4 regions of the Metabacillus dongyingensis genome follow, and region 2 is predicted to be linked to each of the others. Evidence: riboswitches for the same ligand, from Rfam matches in the RefSeq annotation. Region 2 holds a riboswitch; each other region holds the start of a gene.
The links. Region 2 has a riboswitch for cobalamin ahead of K8L98_RS04570 (ribonucleoside-diphosphate reductase subunit alpha). Riboswitches for the same ligand answer to the same signal wherever they lie in the genome.
Positions count from the first base shown of each region.

Region 1: it holds a riboswitch for cobalamin, as region 2 does, so the genes downstream of both, K8L98_RS16735 (DUF4430 domain-containing protein) here and K8L98_RS04570 (ribonucleoside-diphosphate reductase subunit alpha) in region 2, are expected to answer to the same signal.
Region 3: it holds a riboswitch for cobalamin, as region 2 does, so the genes downstream of both, K8L98_RS13710 (energy-coupling factor ABC transporter permease) here and K8L98_RS04570 (ribonucleoside-diphosphate reductase subunit alpha) in region 2, are expected to answer to the same signal.
Region 4: it holds a riboswitch for cobalamin, as region 2 does, so the genes downstream of both, K8L98_RS13630 (FecCD family ABC transporter permease) here and K8L98_RS04570 (ribonucleoside-diphosphate reductase subunit alpha) in region 2, are expected to answer to the same signal.

Region 1 is NZ_CP082944.1:3,392,255-3,395,855, reverse strand. Features, by position in the region: gene K8L98_RS16740 (ATP-binding protein) at 1-977, shown strand, start outside; cobalamin riboswitch at 1,066-1,267, shown strand; gene K8L98_RS16735 (DUF4430 domain-containing protein) at 1,433-1,852, shown strand; gene K8L98_RS16730 (ECF transporter S component) at 1,867-2,382, shown strand; gene K8L98_RS16725 (cob(I)yrinic acid a,c-diamide adenosyltransferase) at 2,454-3,032, shown strand; gene sigX (RNA polymerase sigma factor SigX) at 3,330-3,601, shown strand, end outside.
Region 2 is NZ_CP082944.1:898,733-902,333, forward strand. Features, by position in the region: gene K8L98_RS04565 (ribonucleotide-diphosphate reductase subunit beta) at 1-61, opposite strand, end outside; gene K8L98_RS04570 (ribonucleoside-diphosphate reductase subunit alpha) at 77-2,353, opposite strand; cobalamin riboswitch at 2,552-2,734, opposite strand; gene dat (D-amino-acid transaminase) at 2,982-3,601, shown strand, end outside.
Region 3 is NZ_CP082944.1:2,764,027-2,767,627, reverse strand. Features, by position in the region: gene cbiQ (cobalt ECF transporter T component CbiQ) at 1-642, opposite strand, end outside; gene K8L98_RS13715 (energy-coupling factor ABC transporter substrate-binding protein) at 668-943, opposite strand; gene K8L98_RS13710 (energy-coupling factor ABC transporter permease) at 944-1,702, opposite strand; cobalamin riboswitch at 1,850-2,041, opposite strand; cobalamin riboswitch at 2,516-2,704, shown strand; gene K8L98_RS13705 ((2Fe-2S) ferredoxin domain-containing protein) at 2,830-3,204, shown strand; gene cobJ (precorrin-3B C(17)-methyltransferase) at 3,551-3,601, shown strand, end outside.
Region 4 is NZ_CP082944.1:2,747,905-2,751,505, forward strand. Features, by position in the region: gene K8L98_RS13620 (ABC transporter substrate-binding protein) at 1-252, opposite strand, end outside; gene K8L98_RS13625 (heme ABC transporter ATP-binding protein) at 294-1,076, opposite strand; gene K8L98_RS13630 (FecCD family ABC transporter permease) at 1,079-2,167, opposite strand; cobalamin riboswitch at 2,294-2,454, opposite strand; gene bluB (5,6-dimethylbenzimidazole synthase) at 2,460-3,116, opposite strand; gene K8L98_RS13640 (GHMP family kinase ATP-binding protein) at 3,211-3,601, opposite strand, start outside.

The DNA.
Region 1 (3,601 bases), 2.5 Mb from region 2:
TTGACGGGACGATTCTCGTCACCAATCCCCCTGCTGAACGGTTTCTTCAGTCCTGGTACTACGAACAAAAAATGCAAATTAATGAGGGAGAGGAAATCCCTCCAGTAGCAAAAGAATTATTTCAAAGAGTTGTCAGCACAGAGAGAGAACACATAGTCGAGGTCAATCTGCAGGGCAGAAGCTGGGTGATGGTTATGAGCCCTCTCTATAACCAGTCATATGTTCGGGGTGCAGTTGCTGTTCTCAGAGATATGACAGAAGAGAGAAGGCTGGATAAGCTGCGGAAGGATTTTATTGCCAATGTAAGTCATGAGCTGAGAACGCCGATTGCCATGCTGCAGGGATACAGTGAAGCGATCGTCGATGACATTGCAAGCTCTGAAGAAGAGAAAAAGGAGATTGCACAGGTAATCTACGATGAATCGCTGCGCATGGGAAGACTTGTTAACGATTTACTGGACCTGGCAAGAATGGAAGCCGGTCACATTTCTCTGAATTTAGAACGAATCTCGATTCATGAGTTTATTGAAAAAATCAACCGAAAATTCCAGGGACTTGCAAGGGACAAAAAAATTACGTTAACCTCTTCATTTTCGATAGATGACCCTGAGTTTGTTTTAGATCCCGATAAAATTGAGCAGGTTTTGACGAATCTTATTGATAATGCGATCAGGCATACGCTTGAAGGGGGATCTGTTGAAATTCATGTTCAAACCGTTGCAGGCGGCATGAAAATAGATGTAAAAGACACAGGTACAGGTATTGTAGAAGAAGATCTGCCTTTTGTCTTTGAACGGTTTTATAAAGCAGATAAAGCAAGAACGAGAGGCCGTTCGGGCACGGGACTTGGCCTCGCGATTGCAAAAAACATCGTAGATGCCCATTCCGGCACGATCAATGTACACAGCAAGGTAAATGAAGGTACAGCATTCAGCTTCTATTTGCCTCGAAAAAGCGATCTTTCTGATAGAACGTGACGAAAATTCTTGTTTCATAAGGAACGCCTTATAAAATTACTGTTGAAGACCTGAGTCATTTTATGTAAAATAAGACTGAATTAAAAATCGTATATTTTGAGATATAGGTGCTTTACGCTTAATAGGGAATCGGGTGCAATGCCTGAACTGTCCCCGCAACTGTATTTGCCGACGAAACTTTGGTTAAACCACTATATAATCAGATGGCTCTCTTGCTGTTTATTATATGGGAAGGTTCAAGTGGAGAATGAAGCAAAAGTCAGTAGACCTGCCGGAATCTCTTACATTGTTTGTATTCTTCGGGGGTTGAGCATAGAAACGGCAGGATTTATGTTTCATTGCATACAATCTGTTTCTTATTATGCCGTTTATTAAGCCCATCTGCAGATGGGCTTTTTGTTTTGTGGTTTCATGTTTCACCAAATAGTTACATACAGATGAAGGAGAGATTAGTTGTGAATAAATTTTTAAGCTTACTGTCTGTTTTATTTTTAGCGCTGCTTGCAGCTTGCGGAAATACAGCAGAGGAGCCGAAGAAGGAAGCTCAGGGATCAGAGCAGGCCGCTGAAAATGGAGAAAAAGCAGAAGAGACAAAAGCTGTTGTTACACTGACTAAAAACGAAATGGCAGAGAAAGTTGATTCAAAAGAAGTATCTTTTGAAGAAGGGCAGACTCTGATGGATGCAATGAAAGCGAATTTTGAAGTGGAAGAAGCTGGAGGGTTCATCAGCGGAATTGATGGAATGATGGCAAGCGATAAGGATAAAACCTACTGGCACTTAATCGTAAATGGAGAAGATGCGATGACTGGTGCTAATGAAATCGAGCTGAAAGATGGAGATAAAGTAGAGTTCGATTTAAGAAAATATGAGTAATCCTGGATCACGTTATGACAACTAGAAGAATCAGTCTGCTTTCCCTGCTGATTGCTTTATCAGTTGTAGGGCGAATGGCCTTTCAATTTGTTCCGAACGTCCAGCCAATGACAGCGATTATTCTGATTACTTCAATCCTAATTGGTCCTGTAAATGGCATGATTGTAGCCGTATTAGGCTGCTTCTTGAGCAATTTGCTGCTCGGAATGGGAACATGGACAATCTGGCAAATGCTCGCATGGGGTACACTCGCGTTATTATCAGGTTTTTTAGGCAAATTTGTGAAATCAAATCGTCTGATCATCTTTACACCCATTTCTGTATTGTCGGGTTATCTTTTCGGGTTTGTTGTATCACTGAATATGTTTGTATTAACTGACCATGGCTTAGCTTATTACCTTGCAGGCTTGCCTTTTGATACAGCACATGCAATCGGAAATGGAATTTTCTTTCTTCTGCTTTATCCTGTTATGCGAAAAACGTTTGAGTATTACTTGAATAAGAAGGATTATGGCATAACAATGCAATAAGAAAAATGGTAAAATAAAAGAGCGATTAGATTCGCTCTTTTTATTTTAAACCCTAAAGGAGCTGCTTAAAATTGAATCTGTATACGAGAACTGGCGACAAAGGGAAAACAAGTATAATTGGCGGCCGTGTCGACAAAGATGACTTAAGAGTCGAGGCATACGGCACAATTGATGAAGTAAATTCATTTGTCGGACTTGCCATGACGTGGCTTCATGAAGAAAAACTGATTGACTTGTATCATGAATTTGAAAAGATCCAGCATGAACTGTTTGATTGCGGCAGTGATCTTGCGGTTATACATGGCAAACAGAAGCATCCCTATAAAACAACAGCTGAAATGATTGCATTTTTAGAAGAAAGAATCGATCATTATTCTGCTGAAGCTCCTCCGCTGCAGCGATTTATCCTTCCCGGAGGCACACAAGCAGCATCCGCGATACATATTGCAAGAACAGTAGCCAGAAGAGCTGAACGCTGCATCGTTTCCCTGCAGAAGCAGACGGAGATTAATGAACACGTATTAACATATATGAATAGATTGTCAGATTACTTCTTTGCTGCTGCAAGAGTCGCGAATGCGAGGCTTGGCTCTAAAGATGTAGAATACGAAAGAAGCGCAATCGTATTTACGAAGCCTAAACAATCATAAAATAGCTGGAAATAAAGGAAGGGAGCACCTTCCTTTTTATACGTTCAGGAATTTATAAAAGTCAAAAGGCTGTGGATTATATAATAAAGATATCTGCGTTCGGAGCCGGCGCCGATGCCTAGATGCGTGTCAGAACGAATCCGCCAAAAAAGTCACAAACGGACTTTTCTTGCGGATTCTTATCTGTCATGCTTGAGCTAAACGGGCGCTTGAACTTTTCTTGAACAGATATATAGTGAATAATATGTAACTTTTTATAAAACAAAATCGACTAATGGTGTGATCGGAGGTACATTCATGGAAGAGGCCTTTCAGAGGATCTATGAAAAATATCATGGAGATATTTTTCAATTTTTATTTTATATGGTAAAAAATCGTGAGCAGGCTGAAGACCTCGTTCAGGAAGTATATATCCGCATTTTAAAATCCTATGACAGCTTTGAAGGCAGAAGCAGTGAAAAAACGTGGATTTTTTCTATAGCAAGGCATGTTGCCATTGACTTTTTCAGAAAGCAAAAAACATTGAAGCAAAGAATTCTTGAAACATTTGACTGGGACCGGCAGCAAAT
Region 2 (3,601 bases):
CTGTGGACCGGTTTGGTGCCCCTGCATCCATAATTGACCTTGCTTTCAATGAATGTGTCATGATTTTTCTCTCCTTTTAGCTCGCGCAAGACTCACAGTCTTCTATGGCACTTGAAGTAGACCGGACATAATAGGTGGTCTTTAAACCTGCCTTCCAGGCTGATAGGTGCAAGTTCAGCAATTCTTTTGCTTTTATCGTGTTCTGTACATAAAAATTAAACGAAACCGATTGATCAATATGCTTTTGTCTTGCGGCATTCTGCCTGATGCTCCACATTTGATCAATGAAATAGGCTGACTTATAGTACCATGTGGTTTCGGCATTTAAATCTGGAGCAGTAACAGGTATTTTATAATCCTTTTTCTCTTCAGAGTACATTTTTTGGAAAATTGGATCGATGCTCGCTGTACTGCCAGCAAGAATGGAGGTAGAAGCATTTGGCGCCACAGCCATCAAGTAGCCGTTGCGAAGCCCTTTTTCCATAACCTGCTGTTTTAATTCATCCCATGGCATATTTTCCGAAGTGTAATCTCTGCTTTCGAAATACTCTCCGGTATGCCATTTTGATCCCTCAAAAACTGGATAGGCTCCTTTTTCAGCAGCAAGCTTCATACTTGCCTGGATCGTGTAAAAGGCAATCTCTTCATATAACTTGTCAGCATACTGTACGGCTTCTTCGTCTTCCCATTTCAGACGTTTTAAAGCAAGCAGGTGATGCCAGCCGAATGTTCCAAGGCCGACTGCACGGTATTTCTGATTGGTGAGTTTAGCCTGCATCACAGGTATGTCATTCAGATCTATCACGTTATCGAGCATTCTGACCTGGATGGTAATAAGACGCTCAAGCACTTCATCAGCGGCAGCTCTTGCAAGATTAATAGATGACAGATTGCAGACAACAAAATCACCCGGCGTTTTAACGGTGATGATTTTTCCGTCTTCTGTGAATTGCTCATCCATTGTCGTTGCGCTCTGATTTTGAGTTATCTCTGTACACAGATTGCTGCAATAGACCATGCCCTTATGTGAATTCGGATTGCTGCGATTCACTTCATCACGATAAAACATGAATGGGGTGCCTGATTCAAGCTGGCCTTTCATGATGCCTTTCATAATTTCAATAGCAGGTACGGTTTGTTTAGATAGATCAGGATGATTGACGCATTCCCAATACTTATCGCGGAAGGAGCCGAAACCTTTTCCTTCATCGTAAAAATCTTCTAAGGAATACCCCATCACTTTACGGACTTCATGCGGATCAAATAAATGCCAGTCGCCGCGGTTTTCCGCCTGCTCCATGAAAAGATCCGGCAAGCAGACACCTGTAAATAAGTCATGAGTTCTTAAACGCTCATCGCCATTATTCAGCTTTGAATCCAGGAATGAAAAGATATCTTTATGCCACACATCCAAATAGACAGCGATGGCTCCTTTCCTTTGACCGAGCTGGTCTACACTTACTGCCGTATTATTCAGCTGCTTCATCCATGGGATGACACCGGATGAGACCCCTTTAAAGCCTTTGATGTCACTTCCGCGGCTGCGGATTTTTCCTAAATAAACTCCGATGCCTCCGCCTGATTTTGAAAGATTTGCAATATCTGTATTGCTGTCAAAGATTCCTTGCAGACTATCATCTACTGTATCTATAAAACAGCTCGACAGCTGGCCAACAGGCTTGCCGGCATTTGAAAGCGTCGGTGTAGCAACGGTCATGTACAAATTGCTGAGGGCCCAGTAAGCTTCTTTGACAAGCTGCAGACGGTGCTCTGTCTTTTCATTGGCCATTAGCGTCATGGCAATGACCAAATAACGTTCCTGAGGCAGTTCAAATATTTTTTTATCAAAATCTCTTGCTAAGTAGCGGTCAGACAGAGTGCGAAGTCCAATATATGTAAACAGCTTGTCTTTTTCCGGCTGAATGATGGAAGAGAGGCTTTCTATTTCTTCATGTGAATAGGCGTTAAGCAAATGCGGACTGTATATGCCCTTATCAGTGAGTGTTTGGATTAAGTTCACAAACGAATCATATCCATTATGCTGATTGCGGTTGAATGCAGCTTCCTTATAAAGCTTTCTTAGATAAATGCGAGCACAAAAGTAAGTCCATTGAGGCTCAAGCTCACTAATATTGGAGAGGCCTTCGAGAATAAGGAGATTGGAGATTTGGGATGTTGTATATTCACTGCGGCCATCGATGCTTTGGATGATTCTTGTGCTGTAATCATCCAGGTCAAGCTCTTTAAAGTCGTGTCCGATTTCATCTATGAAATTCTTAATCCGTTTTTCTGAAAATGGGGATTTCTCAAGTGTAAGTTCATTAAAAATAATAGTTGCCATTGTGGTTGCCATTTGACATCCTCCTAAAAAATAATAAAAAAGCGCAAGCGCCATTATCAGCTTCTAGTTCTGAACGGGGAGCCTGAATTTTTATGCCTAAAAAAAATCCGCTCATGGGATCATGAGCGGATCAAACGATAGAATAACAGGGTGAAAGCAGTCCTGTTATTAACCATCGTTCCATCTCCTCAGTCCCCGAAGAATTCGAAACTATCTAGCAATCAAATGGCAGGTCTCCTGACTTGTGATCATTCTTCGCTGAGTCCTTCCCATACTTCAATCTCGTACAGTGGTAATCCCAGTTCGTCACACTTACAGTTGCGGGGACAGTTCCGGATTTGCACCGGATTCCCTTTTAAGCCAATAAATTGGCACCTTTGCTCGCTGTTGTTTTTCAATATGTAGTATTGTAGTTTTGATTAAATATCAATATGTTGTGTTCTTGGCTAATTTCATCATAATGGACAGGAAAAGAAATTTCAACTTAAATCTTCTGAAATTCAAATAAAAATGTAAAACCATTTTACAGACCAGCGTGTTTCATCATAACATAGGGAGAGGAAGTTTTTCATTCAATCACATTTATTCGATCCGATTTATTTTTGAAAACAGCTTTCAATCTAAATAAAGGAGCCTTCATATGTACATACTTTTAAACGGTGAATTTAAACAGAAAAACGAAGTATCCATTGACTTTGAGGATAGAGGATATCAATTCGGGGATGGTGTGTACGAGGTTATTAGAGTATATAATGGCTCATATTTTGCGATGAAAGAGCATATGGAGCGATTTGTCAGAAGTGCAAAAGAGATTAAGATTGTACTGCAGAATACAGCAGAGGAATTAACGGCGATGCTTAATGAGCTGCTTCGGAAAAATCAAGTGCAGGACGGCGCGGTCTATATGCAAATCACACGGGGCGTAACAGGGAGGAAGCACCTTTTCCCCGGGCAAGACGTTAAGCCTCAAATTGTGGCCTATCCAATTCCCTGTTCAAAACCTGCAGCAGAACAGGAAAAAGGAATTAAACTGCATTTGATGGAGGATGTCCGCTGGCTCCGATGTGACATTAAAAGTTTGAATTTGCTGGGGAATGTCCTTGCAAAGCAGGAAGCTTTTGAAAATGGTGCATATGAGGCTCTGCTGCACAGGGGCAAGCATATAACGGAAGGCTCTTCATCCAATTTTTACGGAGTAAGGAACGGTGTGATTTATACTCATCCTGCCAATAACTTGATTTTAAATGGCATCACACGGAT
Region 3 (3,601 bases), 1.9 Mb from region 2:
TTGCAATTCTCTGGCAGAACGTATCGATTTAATAAAGAGACTAACGATAAGTTGTGCGATAGAAGTGATCCAAACTCTATAACTTTGATAACCAAGCCTGCTGGATTGGGAAAGATAGATTTCATGCATCTTATCCAACAGTACAAAGATAAAACGATAAGTCAATCCCACTAATTCTATAAAAAGAGTCGGCAGGTTTACTTTTTTTAATACCCATATCAACTGGGGAAGAGTTGTTGTCAAAATCAGGAAGTACAAACAGCTCACACTTGCTAAGGCAGTTGCAGCGAGATGATAGGCCTGATTGATGCTATATGGGCTAACATATAGTTGCCATGATCCCATTTGAATACTCCATATTGCATTTATTCTTTCACCATTCGCAGGAGCAATTGAAACTAAAATGGCAATTATGCTGGAAAACAGAAAAAAAGAAGGAAACAGAAGAAGCTTTATATAATGATAAAAAGGTATTTTCGCACCAAAAACAATACCTACACTCATCAAAATAAATGTTAGACAAGCAATACATATATTCTTTGTAATGATCGTAAATAGTAAATAAGCAAAAGCAAACCCAACTTTCTCAACTGGATGAACATCTTTTAATGCACTAGTATAAGCATAATCATCGATTTTCAACATTAGGATCCCTTGTTTCTGCCATTTATTTAGAGGAATATTTTTTCCTGGCCCGGCCAAATCCGATTACATAACCAATGACAATCGCACCAGCAGCAGCCTGTAAAGAAAATAGTAAACTTTCAATTTCACCGCTTGGCGGCTCCCAAATTGTACTGAACCAAGGCTCATAAGCAGGTGCAATTTCCTCAATTAATTCTTCTGCTTGACCGTCAGCCCCGCTAAATTCAGCATCTTTTTGGAGATATAAAGGAATAATTGCCAACACAATAACGAATAAAAACAAAATGAAATTTTTCATTTACCTAACCTCCTTAACAGCAGGCAGTTGATTTAATTCGGGCATATTATATTTTTGTAGCAAATTCATAACAATAACCGTTAATAATCCTTCACTAATTGCTAACGGAATTTGAGTAAAGGCAAAGATGGCTGCAAATTTTGAAAAAGATGCTGTAAATCCGCCCACTTCAGCTGGAAATGCTAGAGCTAATTGGACTGAAGTAACTAAGTATGTACCTAAATCTCCCAGCATAGCTGCCAGAAAAACAGCAACCGCAAACGATATCTTCCCTTTAATGCTGATCTTAAAGATTGCATATGCTAACAACGGACCTGCGACTGCCATCGAAAAAGCATTTGCACCTAAGGTTGTCAAACCGCCGTGCGCTAATAACAATGACTGAAATAATAGCACGATCGTACCCAATACACTCATTGCTGCAGGTCCAAACAATATGGCTCCTAAACCTGCTCCAGTTGGGTGAGAGCAACTGCCTGTTACTGAGGGAATCTTTAAGGCAGATAATACAAACGCAAAAGCAGCAGACAGGCCAAGCATTGTTTTCAATTCAGGGTTTTCTTTAAGCTTCTTACGTATAGAACGCAAGCCGGCAAGTATGAAGGGAAGTGTTGCAGCCCACCAAAAAACCGCCCAGCCAAAAGGCAAAAAACCTTCCATGATATGCATAGCATAAGCATCTTCGTACGAATTCAGCCAAAAATAACTTGTTAATCCCAGCACCATGATTAGTGACACCTGCCATGATTTTTTATTCATCTTCAATCTCCCTTAAAATTAGTAGCGTTCAAATAAAAAAAGCATTTAAACCCACTAGAGTTTAAATGCTTACAAGACAATTGTCAGCCCGTCACACAGACACAGCAATATCCTTTCGCACACACCTCCCTATTTCCCGTAGGTCACATTATGTTCTTTATACAGGCAGGTCTCCTGACTCATCTTCATTGTTTCCTGCGTCTTCCCGCTTTTTATAAAAAGCAGTGACAATATGCAGGTCACTCAGACTTACAGTGGCGGGAACCGTGTCGGACTTACACCGAGCTTCCCTTTTAAGCTATACATTCTCAATGTACAGCACCTGTTAAGATTGATTAATTTGTCTATACCTTACTATAAGGTTTAGCAGTTGTCTATTTATTTTTCTATGATTTAGCATGATCAAAAGAGGTATTTATGTCCTTTTTTATCCAACTATATGCATAAATAGGTTTCATATTTTTATAATAAATGTTTTTTCATACACGAGAAGGATCTTAATATATCTAATTCTGTCTCGATCATTAATTTTAGGAGTGTCCACCTCAACTCACAGAATAATAATGTAGAGGCGCTGAGTTTCATAAATTTAGTATTAAAGTTTCTTTTGCTTCAAGGGAATGGTGAAACGAATAGCAGGGGAAATGGCTTATTTTAATGTGATTTAGCGCTTCCGTTTTATCCGCCAAAATAATTGGACGGATTTTTTTGTTGTCCGATTTTTTAAAAAGTAGTTTGCTAATTTCTGAATTCTTGTTTAATATGAATATCGAAATAGACAAATTTATGAAATAATAACATTAAGAATAATAATTAAATAATTAAAAGATAGGTTCAAAAATCTTACCAAGATTTTGATTAAAAGGGAAGTACGGTGAAAAGCCGTCGCGGTACCCGCCACTGTAATGGGGAGCTTATTGCAAATGTCACTGATAATATTCGGGAAGACGCAATAAAGCAATGAACCTTAGTCAGGAGACCTGCCTATCTTTTACGCATACCCACGGGCTTATGGGTAGATGTGTAGTAGAAAATGCTATGTTCTTTTGCTATGTATTTTTTGTGCACCTCTATCTATTAGGGGTGCATTTTTATTTTTCAAAAAATAATGGACTGGAAGTGCTAAAATGACAACTTGGAATTTGAGGGAAACGAAACATCATGTATTAATTTGCAATGGCAGCAGCTGTATGAGGAAAGGAGGCGAGGAGGTTACGCAGGCGATTAGGGAGGAAGTCACAAATATGAATCTTGATACCTTGATACATACGACACGAACCCGCTGTAACGGAAGATGCAAGGATGCTTGTGTTGTAATTGTGTATCCTGAAGGAACATGGTACAAGGCGATTACTCCGGAAATTGGAAGTAAAATCGTACAGAAACATTTGGCTGGAAAAGAAATTTTAGAAGAAGCCGTTATTTACAAATATGATCAACAAGGTTTTGCTGCTCCGGAAAACACAGAGTGTGTAGCCGGAATATCCAAACCAATAAAATAAAGCCGTTAATTTGTCATCCTTTGAGATTCCTGAATAGCAGCATGAATTTGATGGGGAATTAGCATAGATAGAGTATCAGGTATACCTTGGGAACTTATGCTGGATAAAAAATTCTCAAACAACTTTACATAAACGGGTACTCGTTGTTGGTTCACTTATTATATTTAAAATTTTTCGTCAACACGAAGAACAAATCAATTGAAAAAAGGTTATGAATCCGGAATTGTCCTGCTGCGGCAAGAATGCCATTTATGTCTGGATATGATCGAAACTGATTAATCTTGGAAACGTTTAGTTTAGAGTCAGGCAGTTTATGTTGGCTGATAGTTTGAAAGGAGGAGCAAACGTGCGGGGAAAGTTACTTGTAATTGGTTTTGGACCTGGAAGTTTTGAACAT
Region 4 (3,601 bases), 1.8 Mb from region 2:
ATCTTCGAGTCCAAGTGCCAGCATAATTTCAGTAATATGCTGATTTAAACTTACAGCTCTTTTTGGAGCTTCTCTAAACTGAATTTTACGATCCAGATTATTAATTTCTATAACTTCATTTTCAGTTTCTTCTTGTGCTATATCGGTGTTCTCTTGTTCTCCGATCACTTCCGTTTGTTGATTGCAGCCAGAAATAAAAAGAAGCATACAAACCATTAATCCCATTCGTATTTTATCTATTTTAAATTTCATTTTTTCCTCTCCTTTTCCTATAACAATGTTTTTTCTGAAATCTAGTCATATAAAAGACTCTCCGACAAAAAAGTAATATGTGTCTTTTTTGTTAATGGATGTATATTGATATCTGCATTAACTCTGAAGATTTCCTTTAATAATTGTTTTGTCAGTACTTCTTCTGGGGAGCCGTAAGCTGCAATTTCTCCTTGGTGCATAACAAATATACGATCACAGTAATAAGCAGCTAGATTTAAATCATGTAATGCTGCAATAACAGTAATGTTTTTCAGCTTCTGAACTAAATCCATAATTTGTATTTGATGATGTACATCTAAATGATTGGTTGGTTCATCAAGTAAGAGTACCTTGGCTTCTTGTGCAAGAGCTCTTGCAATCATGACCCGTTGTTTTTCACCGCCAGATAATGAAGAAAAACTCCGCTGTTTGAATTCCTGCATTCCAACCTTTTCTAAGGCCAGGTCTATAATGTCTTCATCATGTTTTGTATCTGCTTTAAGAAAGCCTTTGTGAGGGGAACGGCCCATCAATACAATTTCTCTTACTGTGAAATCAAATGTGACAGGTGATTCCTGACTGACAATAGCGAGGTGCTGTGATAACTTACGGGAAGACATTTTATCTATATATTCACCTGAAAGAGTGATAACACCAGCATCTGGTCTTATCACACGAGACATATTTTTTAATAAAGTGGATTTACCGCTTCCGTTTGGACCAATAATACCTGCTACTTCACCAGAATGAATATTCAGATTAACTTCTTTAAGTACTTTTCGTTTTCCAATAGAAGCTGAAATATCTTTTATTGAAACATCCATGCTTAGCCCCCTCCTCCAAATGAATATGAACTCTTGCGTAAAAGCCAAATAAAAAATGGAGCACCGCAAAGAGCTGTTACGATCCCAATTGGCATTTCCTCGGGAGCAATGATAAGTCTTGCAAATAAATCAGCCATCACAAGAAATACAGACCCCATTAAAGCACTGATGGGGATATGCATTTTATGGTCAGATCCAAGGATGAGACGAACAATATGAGGAATCATTAATCCGATAAAACCAATGGCTCCACTGACAGCAACTAAAACCCCTGTTAGTAGTGCAGTAACTAAAATTAATATTTTTCGAAATACTTCTACGTTCAACCCTAAAGTAACAGCTGCCTCTTCCCCCATTAAGAGCAAATTCATATAGCGATACTGGCTCCAAATGAAAATAAAAACAATAACTGTTATTACAAAAGGTATAGGTATGTGCTTCCAGTTTGCTCCTGCCAAGCTTCCCATCATCCAAAACAACGCATCCCTTATCCCTTCTTGACGAGGTGCAGAAATGACGATGAAGCTTGTAAATGCAGATAGAATCATAGAAACTGAAATTCCAGCTAATAGGAGACGTTCAGTTGAAATTCTTCCCCCGACTTGCGACAGTAGAAAAACCAGAACAACTGAAAGAAGCGAGCCTAAAAATGCAGCAAGTGATAATGCATATTGTCCAAACATTGAAAACGCACCAAAGATAATGACTAGTGTAGCCCCAACAGATGCACCCGATGAAACTCCTAGTATATAGGGATCCGCTAACGAATTCCGAACCAAAGCTTGTATTGTTGTACCAGCGATAGTTAACCCGGCGCCTACAATTACTCCTAATATCACTCTTGGAAAACGAATGTTCCAAATGATATTCTCTTCTGCTTTAGACCATGTGACAGGAATCCATTCTTGTAAAATTGGAATTTTATAAGCTATGATTTTCCAAAATGTTGCCGGATGAATTGAAACAGGACCAACCATCACTGCAATCGTTACTACTGTGATAAGAGCAATGACTAAGAGCATAACAATGCTTATATGTTTGTAACCCCCAATGGCTTCCTGCTTATGACTATTAATAGAAATCAACTCCATTCTTCAAAAAACGCTCCTCTGATTCGAAATGCAGAAATTAAGACAAATAAAAAACGCCCACCTAAACCATGAGCGAACTTAAACTAAAACGAGAAAAAGGATACACTTAAAAGCACTCTCTCCATTCCCGCAGTAATAATAAAGGCAGATCTCCTGACTTATGCATCACCCTGCTTTAAGCACTTCCTATAAAATAAAACCATTTAACAGTGCGCGGGGAAGTTCTGGATTCACACCACATTTCCCTATTAAGTCCACCTTAGGACACCTTCACTTCTAAATAATTATTGTTTCAATCACCCTGATGTTTGTTTTCCCCCCATTTATTTTCATAGATAAGCTGTTCTAAAGGATGCCTTTTTTCCCAATTAGCTAATTCTAAAATAGGTTTCTCCGGATATTCATCCGTATAACCAATAGATAGAAGAGCGATAGGATCTATATGAAGAGGGATATCTAAAATGTCACGAATATCATTCTTTTTATAAAAACTTACCCACCCTAAGGCAAGCCCTTCAGCACAAGCTGCCAGCCACATATTTTGAATGGCACAGGCTGTTGAAAGAATATCTGTTTCAGGAATTGAATTTCTCCCTAATACATGTGAACCTCCTCTTGCTGGGTCGCAAGTTACACATATTGTGATTGGAGCTTCTTTTATACCTTCTACTTTTAAACCAAGAAATCTTGTTTCTCTTTCTCCATCATAATGAATAGCTAATGCTCGTCTTTCCTTGTCTGCTGCCCAAGCTAATTTTTCTTTTATTTTTTCAGATGAAATGATTATGAAATTCCAAGGCTGCATAAATCCAACTGAAGGTGCATGGTGAGCAGCGTTTAATATTCTATGTATAATATCTTTAGAAATAGGGACAGACAGAAAGCTTCGAATATCTCTTCTCTTGTAAATCACTTTATAAACAGATTCTTTTTCTTCTTTAGAAAACATAAAATTTCTCTCCTCTATTTTCTAAAAAGTTTTCACTATCTTACATTTTCCGGAATCCCGCAAAACTTCATTGTCAATTATTAAGTCAGTCTAATCAGTCTGATCTATGAAAATAATAGAAAGGTTTCATGTTAGGCTGATTGCTCAACTGGATAATACGTTTAGAAATTGTTTCTGCAATTTCGCCAATATTCTCAAAAGACGGATTCAATAAAACCCCTAGAACAGTGCCGCTGTGAGCGATGATAAGTCCTCCATCGTACTTTAAAGCAAAGCTTTTAAATTCACTAAAATAACGTTTTGGCAATATTTTTTGGTTTATACTGGCGCTTAGTGTCGCTGCTTGACAAACAAAAGACAAATCCTGAAATTCTATTCCTAATTTAACCAAATCATATGCCTTTGAGAAAACGGCTTGATCCTCCTTGCTATATCGTTTGGGCTGTCTGTTAAATTCAAGCGTATTAATTGTTCCTCCTAAATCC